Regions from separate parts of the Bradyrhizobium septentrionale genome, predicted to be linked through region 2. Evidence: riboswitches for the same ligand, from Rfam matches in the RefSeq annotation. Region 2 holds a riboswitch; the other holds the start of a gene.
The links. Region 2 has a riboswitch for glycine ahead of gcvT (glycine cleavage system aminomethyltransferase GcvT). Riboswitches for the same ligand answer to the same signal wherever they lie in the genome.
Positions count from the first base shown of each region.

Region 1: another riboswitch for glycine. It lies ahead of HAP48_RS45530 (D-amino acid dehydrogenase); the one in region 2 lies ahead of gcvT (glycine cleavage system aminomethyltransferase GcvT).

Region 1 covers NZ_CP088285.1:9,049,337-9,057,190, forward strand. Annotated here, with positions in the region: gene HAP48_RS45520 (ABC transporter substrate-binding protein) at 1-623, opposite strand, end outside; gene HAP48_RS45525 (M20/M25/M40 family metallo-hydrolase) at 889-2,019, shown strand; glycine riboswitch at 2,112-2,218, shown strand; glycine riboswitch at 2,222-2,337, shown strand; gene HAP48_RS45530 (D-amino acid dehydrogenase) at 2,403-3,710, shown strand; gene HAP48_RS45535 (ArgE/DapE family deacylase) at 3,946-5,244, shown strand; gene HAP48_RS45540 (ABC transporter permease) at 5,523-6,464, shown strand; gene HAP48_RS45545 (ABC transporter permease) at 6,468-7,355, shown strand; gene HAP48_RS45550 (ABC transporter ATP-binding protein) at 7,352-7,854, shown strand, end outside.
Region 2 covers NZ_CP088285.1:9,234,208-9,242,061, reverse strand. Annotated here, with positions in the region: gene gcvP (aminomethyl-transferring glycine dehydrogenase) at 34-2,922, opposite strand; gene gcvH (glycine cleavage system protein GcvH) at 2,946-3,311, opposite strand; gene gcvT (glycine cleavage system aminomethyltransferase GcvT) at 3,328-4,473, opposite strand; glycine riboswitch at 4,614-4,703, opposite strand; gene alaS (alanine--tRNA ligase) at 4,906-7,596, shown strand; gene HAP48_RS46430 (cyclic nucleotide-gated ion channel) at 7,608-7,854, shown strand, end outside.

The sequences.
Region 1 (7,854 bases), 180 kb from region 2:
GGCTGGAATTCCGCCTGCACGAACTTGAACGGTCCGGATCCGATCTGTTCCGGGATCGGCTTGTCCGGCGGCGTCTCGGCGAGACGCTTCGGCATCATGAACGGTACACGCGACGACGGCTTGCCGATCGATTCGAGCACGAGGCCGTAGGGCTCCTTCAGCTTCAGCGTGATGGTCTTGGCGTCGGTCGCCTCCAGGCTCGCGACGAAGTCCATCAGCTTCTGGCCCATGCCGTCGACCTTGCCCCAGCGCTGCAGCGAGGCGACGCAGTCTTCCGCGGTGACCGGCGCGCCGTCGTGCCACTTCAGGCCGTCGCGCAGCGTGAACGTATAGGTCAGCTTGTCGTCGGAGACCTTCCAGTCCGCCATCTGCGGCTGGATCTTGAAGTTGGAATCCGTCGCCAGCAGCGTGTCATAGATCATGTAGCCGTGATCGCGGGTGATGTAGGCGGTGGTCATGATCGGATCGATGACGCGCAGATCCGAGTGCATCACCGCGGTGATGGTCTTGCCCGCAGCCATCGCCTGCGGTGCAAATGACAATTCCTGCGGCGCGAACGACAGTGCAAGCGCCGTCAACGCAGCCGCGAGCGTGCGGTGCTTCCAACGCGAGATAGGGAACATGCAATCTCTCCTGACGTGAAACTGGTCAAAGCCGGCTTATTCGTTATGCATGAGGTTCGTTATTTAGGCGAACTAACATGCTGTATGGCTTGTGAAATCGAGACTTGCACCAAGCGCAATGCGCGTCAATCGGTTTCGGGCGAGATCGGACGTACACAAACGAATGAGGCCGCGCGCCAGATTTTGGCTTTACAAATTCGTCGGCTGAGATTTTCGTAACGCGCGCGCGATGCCGGCGCGATCAAAACAACAAGAGAGAAAAACGATGAACCCAGCCAATCTTCCCTTTGATTCCGAAGCGATGTTGCAGGGCCTGCGCGGCTGGGTGGAATGCGAGAGCCCGACCTGGGATTCGGCGGCAGTCGAACGCATGCTCGACCTTGCCGCGCGCGAGATGGCGATCATGGGTGCGACGATCGAGCGCATCGCGGGACGCCAGGGCTTTGCCGGCTGCGTCCGCGCCCGTTTTCCTCATCCGAAGCGAGGCCAGCCCGGCATCCTGATATCAGGTCATCTGGACACCGTGCACCCGGTCGGCACCATCGAGAAGCTGAAGTGGCGGCGCGAAGGCAACAAATGTTTCGGGCCCGGCATCTTCGACATGAAGGGCGGCAACTACCTGTCGGTCGAGGCGATCAGACAATTGGCGCGCGCCGCCTTCACGACGCCGCTGCCGATCACGGTGCTGTTCACACCCGATGAAGAGGTCGGCACGCCGTCGACGCGCGACATCATCGAGGCAGAAGCCGCGCGCAACAAATACGTGCTAGTGCCGGAGCCCGGCCGTCCGAATAACGGCGTCGTCACCGGCCGCTACGCGATCGCGCGCTTCAATCTGGAAGCAACAGGCAAGCCGAGCCATGCCGGCGCGACGTTGTCTTCGGGTCGCTCCGCGATCCGCGAGATGGCGCGGCAGATCATCGCCATCGACGGCATGACCACCGAGGACTGCACGTTCTCGGTCGGCGTCGTGCATGGCGGCCAATGGGTCAATTGCGTTGCGACGACCTGCACCGGTGAAGCGCTCAGCATGGCCAAGCGCCAGGCCGATCTCGATCGCGGCGTCGAGCGCATGCTGGCGCTGTCCGGCACCGCCAACGACGTGACCTTCAACGTGACGCGCGGCGTCACCCGCCCGGTGTGGGAGCCGGATGCCGGCACCATGGCGCTCTATGAAAAGGCAAAGGGCCTCGCGGCGGCGATGGGCCTCGATCTGCCGCATGGCAGCGCCGGCGGCGGCTCGGACGGCAACTTCACCGGTGCGATGGGCATCCCCACGCTCGACGGCCTCGGCGTTCGCGGCGCCGACGCGCATACGCTCAACGAACATATCGAGGTCGACAGCCTCGCCGAGCGCGGCCGCCTGATGGCGGCGCTGCTGGCGACGCTGGACTGACATCGATTTGCACTGCACAACACGTTGGCACTGCCGGATCGAAATTTAGCCTTGTCCAATTTTCAGGCTTCGCCTACGGTCCGGCCGTCCAACACGACGATGCGGGAGAGATCGAAGCGACAACATGCGTGTTGTTGGCTTCGGCGCCGACGGAGCAACCGCCCCGGAAACTCTCAGGCAGAAGGACTGTATCGTCAGGACGATCTGGAGAGAGACGGACATGGCCGCACATCAAGGGCCGTGACGTCCACCGAAGGGGATAGTTCGCTATTGGGCTCCGACCCGATGCGGATCAAGCTCTCAGGTACCGTGACAGATGGGGCGCCGACGCCGGTTTCACCGGTGGTTCGGCGACTCTAACCCACGGGAGCCTGAAGACCATCATGCCTCACATTGCGATCATTGGCGCCGGCATCACCGGCGTGACGACGGCCTATGCCCTGCTCGAACGCGGCTACCGGGTGACTGTCCTCGACAGGCATCGCTACGCCGCGATGGAAACCTCGTTCGCCAATGGCGGACAACTCTCCGCCAGCAACGCGGAAGTCTGGAACAGCGCCGCAACCATCCTCAAGGGTCTGCGCTGGATGCTCAGGAGCGATGCGCCGCTCTTGATGAACCCGAAGCCGAGCTGGCACAAGTATTCCTGGATCAGTGAGTTCGTCGGCAACATCGGCCGCTATCGCAGCAACACCATCGAGACCACGCGGCTCGCCATTGAGGCGCGCAAGCATCTGTTCTCGATCGCACAGCGCGAGAACATCGCCTTCGATCTCGAACGCCGCGGCATCCTGCACGTCTATCACGACAAGGCCGCCTTCGAAGCGGGCCTGCGGGTCAACACGCTGCTGCAGCAAGGCGGGCTCGACCGCCGGCCGGTGACCGCTGACGAAATCCGCAGCCTCGAGCCCGCGCTGCAGACGGCCTGCTATGGCGGCTTCTTCACGCCGTCGGACGCGACCGGCGATATCCACAAGTTCACCCGCGGGCTTGCCGACGCCTGCATCCGCCGCGGCGCAGCCTTCATCCACGAAGCCGATGTCGATGCGATCGCGCGCGGCGACGATGGCTTCCGTGTCAGTTGGAACGCTGCCGCTTCGCATGATGCCGACTTCGCGACGCGACATGAGTTGCAGGCCGACGGGATCGTGATTTGCGCCGGCGTCGCGAGCCGCCACTTCGCTGGCATGCTCAACGACCGCGTCAATGTCTATCCGGTGAAGGGTTATTCGATCACGGTGCAGCTCGATGCGCCGCAAAGCCGCGACGCTGCGCCGACCGTAAGCCTGCTCGATGAAGCTGCGAAAATCGTCACCAGCCGGCTCGGCGCCGACCGCTTCCGCGTCGCCGGCACCGCCGAGTTCAACGGCTTCAACCGCGACATTCGCGCCGACCGGATCCAGCCGCTGGTGGACTGGGTGCGACATCATTTCCCAGGGATCGACACGTCGGCGATCGTGCCGTGGGCGGGCCTGCGCCCGATGATGCCGAACATGATGCCGGTGGTTCGCGCCGGACGGATTCCGGGCGTGTTCTACAATACGGGCCACGGTCATCTCGGCTGGACGCTCTCGGCCGCGACGGCGCAGATGGTAGCAGGGGCGATCGATGATTGGAGCGACCTCGACACGCCTTCAATGGTGCCGTCGCAGGTCGATACGACCGAGACCACCCACGCAGCTTTCCCCTAATTATCCGGCCGGAGAGGAAGAATATGAGCGTATTTGCGTGTGGCCAAGTCGGAATTCGCCGAGAAACGCCGCGTGACTAGGACTAGCGTCACAACGGGGAAAAGCGCTTCATCTCGGGAGGGGACAATGCGCATTGGGGTGGCGGGCACGCATGACATTGCGCCGACTTCGTGCGCCGTCTTTCCAAGACAGTCAATGCTCAGGCTTCTGCGCCGGGCTCCACGAAAGGCGCGACATGACAACTGAGACGTTGACCAAGCCGGATCAGATTGCCGCAGAGCTGTGCGCGGCCGTCGATCGAAACTTCGACGATCAGATCGCGTTCCTGTCGCGCATGGTGCAGTTCCGCAGCTTGCGCGGACAGGAAGCGCCGCAACAAGTTTGGCTGGCCGAGCAGTTCGCAAAGCGCGGCTACGACGTCGATGTGTTCAGCCTTGCGGACGTCAACCTGATGAGCCATCCGAAGGCTGCGCCAATGGACGGCATCGATCTTGCCGGATCGCAGCAGGTTGTTGCGACGAAGAACAGCAAAGGCAGCGGGCGCAGCCTGATCTTGCAAGGTCATATCGACGTGGTGCCGGAGGGGCCCGCTGACCTTTGGGACCAGCCGCCGTTCGCAGGCGCCGTGCACGACGGCTGGATGTTCGGGCGTGGCGCGCAGGACATGAAGGCCGGTGTCTCGGCAATGATCTTCGCGCTCGATGCTATCCGCGACGCCGGATATGCCCCGGGCGGGCGCGTCCATCTGCAGACCGTGACCGAGGAAGAGAGCACCGGCAACGGCGCATTGTCCACTCTGATGCGCGGCTATCGCGCCGACGCCTGCCTCATTCCCGAACCGACCGGACACACGCTGACGCGCGCCCAGGTCGGCGCCATCTGGTTTCGCCTGCGCGTGCGCGGCACGCCGGTGCATGTCGCCTATTCCGAGGCCGGTACGAGCGCCATCCTGTCGGCGATGCATCTGGTGCGCGCGTTCCAGAATTACACCAAAACGCTCAATGCCCGAGCGCTCGACAACAGCTGGTTCCGCAGCGTCAAGAATCCGATCAAGTTCAACGTCGGGATCATCAAAGGCGGCGACTGGGCCAGTTCGACCGCGGCCTGGTGCGAGCTGGATTGCCGGCTCGGTCTCCTGCCGGGCGAGACACCGCGAGAGGCGATGCGTGGCATCGAAGAATGCCTGACTGAGGCGCACAAGGCCGACGACTTCCTGTCCGACAATCCGGCTGAGCTCGTGTGGAGTGGTTTTCAGGCAGACCCGGCGGTGTGCGAGCCCGGCAGCGAAGCGGAAGCAGCTCTGTCTGCCGCCCATCACTCCGTGTTCCAGGCTCCAATGCAGGAGCGCCTATCCACGGCCGTCAACGACACCCGCTACTATCGTGTCGACTACGGCATCCCTGCCCTTTGCTATGGTCCTTACGGCATCGGCCCGCATGCGTTCAACGAACGCGTCGAGCTCGACAGCCTTCGCAAGACAACGCAGAGCATCGCATTGTTCGTCGCCAACTGGTGCGGCGTGATGAGAGTGTGAATCGACCTGTCGTTTCAGGTCGGTGGCGCATGACGAAATGTGCAATTCGAAATAGCAGCTTCGGATAGAGCAGCTTCAGACCAAGGGAGGCTTTCAACGGGCTGAACCGCACCTTGATATAGCGTCGCCATTGGCACAGTATTTGCCTGCAAATTCATCACTTTCGCGCTAGCCTTGAGAGAAGATGCAGAAGCGCATGAGACACATCACGGGGACACCATGACTATGATGCGGCCCAGCCTTCGCTTCGCACCATCGGATGGGAGGAGATGGCAACGATGATCGGCTATCTCATCCGCCGCATCCTCGCCGCCGTTCCCGTGATGGGCGTGGTGGCCCTGTTCGTGTTCCTGTTGCTGCGGCTGACGCCGGGCGATCCCGCCGCAATTCTCGCCGGCGACAATGCGACGCCGGAACAACTCGAACGCATCAGGACCTCGCTTGGTCTCAACGAGCCGATCTACATCCAGTTCTACACCTGGGTCGCCAAGCTGCTGCACGGCGACCTCGGCGTCTCCCTGATCTCGAACAAGCCGATCCTCGAGATGATCGGCCCGCGCCTCGAGCCCTCGATCTCGGTCGCGCTCGCCACCATCATCCTCTCGATCCTGGTCGCGGTGCCGCTCGGCGTGATCGCGGCGTGGAAGCACGGCACATGGATCGATCGCTTCGTGATGGGGCTTTCGGTGCTCGGCTTCTCGGTGCCGGTGTTCGTGATCGGCTATGTGCTGATCCAGATCTTTGCGATCGATCTGCGCTGGGTGCCGGTGCAGGGCTTCAAGAGCATCTCGGCCGGCTTCGGTCCGTTCTTCCAGCGCATCATCCTGCCGACCTGTACGCTCTCCTTCATCTATGTCGCCTTGATCGCGCGCATGACGCGGGCTTCGATGCTCGATGTTCTGGGTGAGGATTACGTGCGCACGGCACGCGCCAAGGGCATCGGCGAGACCGGCGTGCTGCTGCGCCATGCGCTGCGCAACGCCGCGGTTCCGGTCATCACCGTGATCGGTTCCGGATTCGCACTCCTGATCTCCGGTGTCGTCGTCACCGAGAGTGTGTTCAACCTGCCCGGCATCGGCCGCCTCACCGTCGATGCGGTGCTGGCGCGCGATTATCCGGTGATCCAGGCGATGATCCTTCTGACGTCGGGTATCTATGTCGCGGTCAATCTGTTGATCGACCTCGCCTACACCCTGCTCGATCCTCGTATCCGGTACTGAGCAATGGCGATCGAAACCCTTCCCGAATCCTCTATCCCCGTCACCCGGCCGTTCCGCGTCAAGCTCGGCTTCCTCACCTCGACGCCGATCATCGCGGTTGCGACGATCTGTCTCGCCCTCATCATCCTGATGGCGATCTTTGCGCCGCTGCTCGCGCCGCACGATCCGCTGCTGCTGACGCCGTCGCAGCGGCTGAAGCCGTCGAGCGCGCAATACCTGCTCGGCACCGACGCCTATGGACGCGACCTGTTGTCGCGCGTCATCTACGGCGCACGGATCTCGCTGGTGATCGGGCTCGGCGCCGCCGTCTGCTCGATCGCTATCGGGCTGCTGATCGGCCTCGTCGCCGGCTTCTTCCGCTGGGTCGACGCGGTGTTGATGCGCGTGATGGACGGCTTGATGGCGATCCCCGCCATCCTGCTCGCAATCGCCGTGGTGTCGCTGTCGGGCGCCAGCATCTGGACCGTGATGGTCGCGATCACCATCCCCGAGATCCCGCGCGTGGCGCGGCTGGTGCGCTCGGTGGTGCTGACCGCACGCGAGGAGCCCTATGTCGAGGCTGCGATCTCGCTCGGCTCCAGCCTGCCCAAGATCATGTGGCGGCATTTGATGCCGAACACGATCGCGCCGCTGATCGTGCAAGGCACCTATGTCTGCGCATCCGCGATCCTGACCGAGGCGATCCTGTCGTTCCTCGGCGCCGGCATCTCGCCGGAAACGCCGACCTGGGGCAACATCATGGCCGAGGGCCGCGCCTACTTCCAGGTCAAGCCGTCGCTGATCTTCTGGCCGGGGCTGCTGCTTTCGATCGCCATTCTCAGCATCAATCTGATCGGCGACGCCGCCCGCGACGCGCTCGATCCCCGCATGAAACAGCGTGAGGGCAAGTGACCGCAACCAGCTCGACCAACGTCGTCCTCGACATCAACAATCTCGTCGTCGGCCTCGGCCGCAAGCAGGATGCGCACCGCATCATCGACGACCTCTCGCTGCAGGTGCACGAAGGCGAGACGCTCTGCCTGGTCGGCGAAAGCGGCTCGGGCAAGTCGGTGACCTCCTTGACCGTGATGGGCCTACTGCAGAAGGGCACGCTGGTGCCGTCCGGCGGCAGCGTCAAACTGGTTGGCGAGGAGCTGCTCACCGCCAGCGACCGGCGGCTGCGCCAGCTTCGCGCCACGCGGATGGCGATGATCTTCCAGGAGCCGATGACCGCGCTCAACCCGGTGGTGCCGGTCGGGCGCCAGATCGACGAGGTGCTGCGCGCCCATACCGATCTCGACGCCCGCGCGCGGCGCCAGAAGATCCTGGCAATGATGGAGCATGTGCGGCTGCCGGACGTGGAGCGTATCTTCTCGTCCTACCCGCACCGCCTGTCCGGCGGACAGCGCCA
Region 2 (7,854 bases):
CCATTGGAATGTTTAATGGTTGCTACAATAGCGCTACTCCGCCGCCTGCGCGTAATCTTCCACCGGCGGACACGAGCACACCAGATTGCGATCGCCATAGACGTTGTCGACGCGGCCGACCGGGCTCCAGTATTTGTCGGAACGTGACACGCCCGCGGGGAAGCAGCCCTCGGTGCGGGTGTAGGCCCGGTTCCAGGCATCGTCGGCGATGTCATGGACGGTGTGCGGCGCGTGGCGCAGCGGCGACGCCTCGACCTTCCAGCGGCCCTTCTCGATCTCCGCGATTTCATTGCGGATCGCGATCATGGCGTCGCAGAAGCGGTCGATCTCGAACTTCGATTCCGATTCCGTCGGCTCGATCATCAGCGTGCCCGCCACCGGGAAGCTCATGGTCGGCGCATGGAAGCCGTAGTCGATCAACCGCTTGGCGATGTCGTCGACGGTGACGCCGCTGGTCGTCTTCAGCGCCCGCGGGTCGACGATGCATTCATGCGCGACGCGGTCACGGGCGTTGCGATACAGCACCGGGAAGTGGGGCTGCAGCCGCGCGGCGATGTAGTTCGCGTTGAGGATCGCAATCTCCGTGGCGCGCGTCAGCCCTTCGCCGCCCATCATCAGGATGTAGATGTAGGAGATGGTCAGGATCGACGCCGAGCCGAACGGCGCAGCCGACACCGGGCCGATGGCGTGCGCAACCGTGCCGTCAGTTGCGGGATGGCGATTCTCAGGATGACTTGGCAGATAGGGCGCAAGATGCGCCTTGACGCCGATCGGGCCCATGCCGGGGCCGCCGCCGCCATGCGGGATGCAGAAGGTCTTGTGCAGATTGAGATGGCTGACATCGGCGCCGTAATCGCCGGGCCGGGAGAGCCCGACCTGCGCGTTCATGTTGGCGCCGTCGAGATAGACCTGTCCGCCATGCGCATGCACGATGTCGCAGATCTCGCTGATGTGCTCCTCGAACACGCCGTGGGTCGACGGATAGGTGATCATGACGGCAGCGAGATTGGCCGAATGCTTCTGCGCCTTGGCGCGAAGGTCCTCGACATCGACGTCGCCGCGCGCATCGCAGGCCACCACCACGACGTCCATGCCGACCATCGCGGCCGAGGCCGGATTGGTGCCGTGGGCGGAGGAGGGGATCAGGCACACCTTGCGGTGCGGCTCGCCGCGCGCGAGATGATAGCCGCGGATGGCGAGAAGCCCGGCATATTCGCCCTGCGCGCCGGAGTTCGGCTGCAGCGAGACCGCGTCATAGCCGGTGATGTCGCAGAGCCACGCCTCCAGCCGCTGGAACAGCGCGTGATAGCCCTCGGCCTGATCGGCAGGCGCGAACGGATGCAGATTGCCGAACGCCGGCCAGGTCAGCGGGATCATCTCGGTGGTGGCGTTGAGCTTCATGGTGCAGGAGCCGAGCGGGATCATGGCGCGGTCGAGCGCCAGGTCGCGATCACTGAGCTTGCGCATGTAGCGCAGCAGTTCGGTCTCCGAGCGGTGCGTGTTGAACACCGGGTTGGTGAGGAAGGCGCTGGTGCGCCGCAGCTCCTTCGGCAGCGCCTCGCGCGCGGCCGCCTCGATCTCGGCATAGCTGAGCTTGCCGCCGAACACGCGCCATACCGCCTCGACGGTCTCCGGCGTCGTGGTCTCGTCAAGCGCGATGCCGAGCGTGGTCGCGCCGATTCGCAGATTGATCCGCTCCGCCAGCGCGCGGGAGACAATCTCGATCTGCTTTGCGCCAGCCTCGACGGTCACGGTGTCGACGAACGCTTCGCTCACAGGTGCAAAGCCGAGCTTGCGCAGGCCTGCGGCAAGCACGGTGGCGCGGCGATGCACGCTGCGTGCGATGTGGGTCAGGCCCTCGGGGCCGTGATACACCGCATACATCGAGGCGATCACGGCGAGCAGCACCTGCGCAGTGCAGATGTTCGAGGTCGCCTTCTCGCGGCGGATATGCTGCTCGCGGGTTTGCAGCGCCAGCCGATAGGCGGGCGCGCCGCGCGAATCCACCGAGAGGCCGACGATGCGGCCGGGCAGCGAGCGCTTCAGCGTGTCGCGCACCGCCATGTAGGCGGCGTGCGGCCCGCCATAACCCATCGGCACGCCGAACCGCTGCGCCGAGCCGATTGCGATGTCGGCGCCGAGCTCGCCGGGCGAGGTGAGCAGCGTGAGCGACAGCAGGTCGGCCGCCACGATCGCAAGCGCGCCCTTGGCGCGCAACGATGCGATCGCGGGCTTGAGGTCGCGCACCGCGCCCGATGTGCCCGGATATTGCAGCAGCGCGCCAAGTACGTCGGCCTTGTCGAGTTCGGTCAGGGGATCGCCAACGACCAGCGCCCAGCCCAAGGGCGCTGCGCGCGTGCGCATCACCGCAAGCGTCTGCGGATGGACCTCCTTGTCGACGAAGAACACCTTGGCCTTGACCTGCGAGTGGCGCTCGGCGAGCGCCATCGCTTCCGCCGCCGCGGTCGCCTCGTCGAGCAGCGAGGCGTTGGCGACGTCGAGGCCGGTGAGGTCGCAGACCATGGTCTGGAAGTTGAACAGGGCTTCGAGCCGGCCCTGGCTGATCTCGGGCTGGTACGGCGTATAGGCGGTATACCAGGCCGGGTTTTCCAGGATGTTGCGCTGGATCACCGCCGGCAGGATGGTGCCGGAATAGCCCTGGCCGATCAGCGAGGTGAACACCTGATTCTGCGCGGCGAGCTCGCTCATATGCGAAAGCGCCTCGGTCTCGCTCAGCGCGCGGCCGAGGTCGAGCGGCGCCTTCTGGCGGATCGACGCCGGCAGCGTCTCGTTCATCAGCGCCTGCAGGCTCGCGGCGCCTACCGTCTCCAGCATCGCGTTGATGTCGCGCGGCGACGGTCCGATGTGGCGGCGGACGAAATCGGTGGCGGCTTCGTTGATCGGCTTGAAGGGCGCGTTCATGGCTTGATCCTTGGGCTGATCCTTTAGGCGGTGTGGGCGGCGTAGGCGGCCTCATCCATCAGGCCGCCGAGTTCGCTGTTGTCTGCAATCTTCAGCTTGAAGAACCAGGCCTTGCCGCCGGCGTCCGAATTGACCAGCGCGGGCTCGGCAGCGAGCTCTTCGTTGACCTCGATTACCTCGCCGGTGATCGGCGCGTAGACGTCGGAGGCGGCCTTGACGGATTCGACGACGGCGGCGGCCTCAGCCTTCTTCAGGCTGCGGCCGACCTTGGGCAGTTCGACGAACACGACGTCGCCGAGCTGCGATTGCGCGTAGTCGGTGATCCCGATCGTGGCGACGTCGCCCTCGATGCGGAGCCATTCGTGGTCGGACGTGTACAGCGTCGTCATGGAGATCCTCTGGCGTTTAGCGTTTGTAGGTATTGGGAACGAAGGGCGTGGCGGCGACTTTCAGCGGCAGCCGCTGGCCGCGCACTTCGGCGAAAACGGTGGTGTCGAGCGCGGAAAGCGAAATCGGCAGATAGCCCATCGCAACCGGCGCATTGAGGCTCGGGCCGAAGCCGCCCGACGTCACCTTGCCGATCTGCTCGGTCGAGGTTGGATCGGCAAACAGGGCGGCGCCTTCGCGCACAGGCGCGCGGCCGTCAGGCTTCAGGCCGACGCGGCGGCGGGAGGCGCCTTGCGCGAATTGGGCGAGGATCTTGTCGGCGCCCGGAAAACCGCCGGCGCGGGCGCCGCCGCTGCGGCGGACCTTCTGCACCGACCATTCCAGCGCGCCTTCGATCGGCGTCGTCGTGGTGTCGATATCATGGCCATAGAGGCAAAGCCCAGCTTCGAGCCGCAGGCTGTCCCGCGCGCCGAGCCCGATCGGCAGCACGTCGGGATTGTCCAGCAGTGCGGTGACAAGGGTTTCGGCCTTGTCCGCCGGCACCGAGATCTCGAAACCGTCCTCGCCGGTGTAGCCGGAGCGCGAGACGAAACAGTCGATGTCGGCGACGCGGCGCGGACCGGCGTCCATGAATTTCATCGCACTGACATCTGCACAAAGTTTGGCCAGCGCCGATTCGGCTTTCGGCCCCTGCAGCGCGATCAGCGCGCGGTCGGCCAGCGACACGATTTCGCAGGCGTCGGAGAGATGCGCACGCAGATGCGCCTCGTCCTCGGCCTTGCAGGCGGCGTTGACCACCAGGAACAAATGATCGCCGAAATTCGCGACCATCAAATCGTCGAGCAGCCCGCCGTCGTCATTGGTGAATTGGGCGTAGCGCTGCCGTCCCGGCGCGATGCCGACAATGTCCTGCGGCACCAGTTTTTCCAGCGCGAGCGCCGCGTCAGCGACATTGCCGGATTTGGCCTTCAGCACCAGCTGGCCCATGTGGGACACGTCGAACAGGCCGGCGTTGCCGCGGGTGTGCAGGTGCTCCTTGAGCACGCCGGCGGTGTATTGCACCGGCATGTCATAGCCGGCGAACGGCACCATCTTGGCGCCGCGCGCCAGGTGCAGCGCGTGCAGCGGGGTCTGTTTCAGCGGGGAGGTTTCGCGCGCAAGCATCACAGGGCCCTCGCGGTTCCCGCAGGGGACCTATTTCCCCTTGAGAAACCTGCAGAAAGCCCCATCTGTCGCTGTGCCTGAGAGTATTATCCCGTCGGCGGACGCATCGGGGATGACCCCAGCGCCTCTTTCCAGATGTCAGACGTCACGCGGTCCTTTTGCCTGAGAGTTTCCGGGGCGGTTGCTCCTTCGGCGCCGGCGCAAGGCCGGTCTCTCCCGACGTGACTTAGCTATAGGTAGGTAGAAAACACGGCGCCACCAAGACTGTCAACGCAGCTCTCGCTGCTATCCAATGGGCTTTGTGCTGCCGCGGCAAGCCCATGATCCGCCTGCACAGTTTCTGGACACCGCAGCTGGCCTTGTCTAAAAGCGTTCGGCCGGAAAATGACGCCTTTTTGCGGCTGGCCGGCCCCTTTTTCCGATTGGATGAACATGAGCAGCGTCAACGACATCAGGTCGACATTTCTGAACTTCTTCAAGGAGAACGGCCACGAGATCGTGGCGTCGTCGCCGCTGGTGCCGCGCAACGACCCGACCTTGATGTTCACCAATGCCGGCATGGTGCAGTTCAAGAACGTCTTCACCGGCGTCGAGAAGCGCGCCTATCAGCGCGCCACGACGTCGCAGAAGTGCGTGCGCGCCGGCGGCAAGCATAACGACCTCGACAATGTCGGCTACACCGCGCGCCATCTCACCTTCTTCGAGATGCTCGGCAATTTCTCGTTCGGCGACTACTTCAAGGAGCGCGCGATCGAGCTCGCCTGGAATCTGATCACCAAGGATTTCGGGCTGAAGAAGGACAAGCTGCTGGTCACCGTCTACCACACCGACGACGAGGCGGCCGGCTACTGGAAGAAGATCGCGGGCTTCTCCGACGACCGCATCATCCGCATCCCGACTTCGGACAATTTCTGGGCGATGGGCGACACCGGCCCGTGCGGGCCGTGCTCCGAGATCTTCATCGATCGCGGCGAACACATCTGGGGCGGACCTCCGGGCAGCCCGGAGGAGGATGGCGATCGCTTCCTCGAATTCTGGAACCTGGTGTTCATGCAGTACGAGCAGGTGACGAAGGAGGAGCGCGTGGCGCTGCCGCGTCCCTCGATCGACACCGGCATGGGGCTGGAGCGCATGGCCGCCATCCTGCAGGGCGTCGAGAGCGTGTTCGAGACCGATCTGTTCCGCCATTTGATCGATGCGGCCGCGTCGGCGCTCGGCCATGGGCCGAACGCGCAGAACGTCGCGTCGTACCGGGTGATCGCGGACCATCTGCGCTCGTCGGCGTTCCTGATTGCCGACGGTGTGCTGCCGTCGAACGAGGGCCGCGGCTATGTGCTGCGCAGGATCATGCGCCGCGCGATGCGCCACGCGCAGCTTCTGGGTGCGAGCGAGCCGCTGATGCATCGCCTGGTCTGGGCGCTGGTCCGCGAGATGGGCCAGGCCTATCCGGACCTGGTGCGTGCGGAGAAGCTGATCGAGGAGACGCTGCGGCTGGAAGAGACGCGCTTCCGCAAGACGCTGGTGCGTGGCCTGTCGATCCTCGATGAGAAGAGCGCCGGCCTCAAGAAGGGCGACATGTTCGACGGCGACACCGCGTTCACGCTGTACGACACTTACGGCTTCCCGCTGGACCTGACGCAGGACGCGCTGAAGTCGCGCGGCATCAGCGTCGATCAAGCGTCGTTCACGGATGCGATGAACCGTCAGCGCGAGAAGGCGCGCGCCTCCTGGGCCGGTTCGGGCGAGGCGGCGACCGAAAACATCTGGTTCCCGCTGCGCGAGAAGCTCGGTGCGACCGAATTCCTCGGCTATGAGACCGAGAGCGCGGAAGGCGTGGTGACGGCGCTGGTCAAGGACGGCGCCGAGGTCGACAGCCTCAAGGCCGGCGAGACCGGTGCGATCGTGCTGAACCAGACGCCGTTCTATGCCGAATCCGGTGGTCAGGTCGGCGACGTCGGCATCCTCACTGGCGAAGGCGTCAAATTCCGCGTCACCGACATGCAGAAGAAGGCCGGCGATCTGTTCGTGCATGTCGGCGCGGTGGAGCAGGGCACGTTGAATGTCGGCACCGCGCTGCAGCTCGAGGTCGACCACGCCAGGCGTTCGTCGATCCGCGCTAACCACTCGGCGACCCATCTGTTGCATGAGGCGCTGCGCCAGGTGCTCGGCGATCACATCGCCCAGCGCGGCTCGCTGGTTGCGCCCGATCGCCTGCGCTTCGATTTCGTGCATCCGAAGCCGATCACTCCGGAAGAACTCGCCCGGGTCGAGGACATCGCCAACGACGTGGTGCTGGAGAATGACGAGGTGACGACGCGGGTCATGGGTGTCGACGACGCCCGCGAAGCCGGTGCGCGCGCGCTGTTCGGCGAGAAATACGGCGATGAAGTCCGCGTCGTCTCGATGGGCAGGAGTGCCCGCGAGCACGGCCAGAACGCGCTCGGCTGGTCGGTCGAGCTCTGCGGCGGCACCCATGTTCGCCGCACCGGCGACATCGGCCTGATCTCGGTCACCAGCGAGAGCGCGGTGGCATCAGGCGTTCGCCGCATCGAGGCGCTGACCGGGCATCATGCGCGCAAGCACGCCAACGACACCATGGCGCTGGCCAAGACCGCGGCGGCCGAGCTGCGCACCACGATCGAGGATGTGCCGGCGCGCATCGCAGCCCTGATGGAGGAGCGCAAGAAGCTCGAGCGCGACCTGTCGGATGCCCGCAAGAAGCTCGCGATGGGCGGCGGCGGCGCGTCGTCGAACGGCGCGGCCTCCGCCGTGCGCGAGGTCGGCAATGTCAAGCTGCTCGCCCGCGCGGTCGAGGGCGTCGAGACCAAGGACCTCAAGAGCCTGGTCGACGACGGCAAGAAGCAGATCGGCTCCGGCGTGGTCGCGATCGTCGGCGTCACCGAGGACGGCAAGGCCGGCATCGTGGTCGGGGTCACCGCCGATCTGACCTCGCGCTTCAACGCGGTCGAGCTGGTGCGCAAGGGCTCCGAGGTGCTCGGCGGCAAGGGCGGCGGCGGCCGGCCCGACATGGCGCAGGCGGGCGGCCCCGACGGCGCCAAGGCCGATGCCGCGCTGTCGGCGATCGAGCAGGCCATGACTCAACAGGCATCGGCCGGGGCCTGACGGAGAGGCTGATCGTGGCGACGGCTCCGGGCAAGCCCACGATCAGCGATCCCGGACTGCGCGACCGTCTCTACGAGCTGCTGGAGCAGGACCACCTGCCGCATTCGGTCGGCGCGCGCTTTGTCCGGCTCGTCGTCGCGATCATCAGTGTCGATGTGCTGGCGGCGATCCTGGCATCGGTGCCCGAGTTCGACGCCCAGCTGTGGTGGCTGTTCTCGGCGATCGAAATCGCAGCCGTCATTGCGTTTGCGCTGGAAT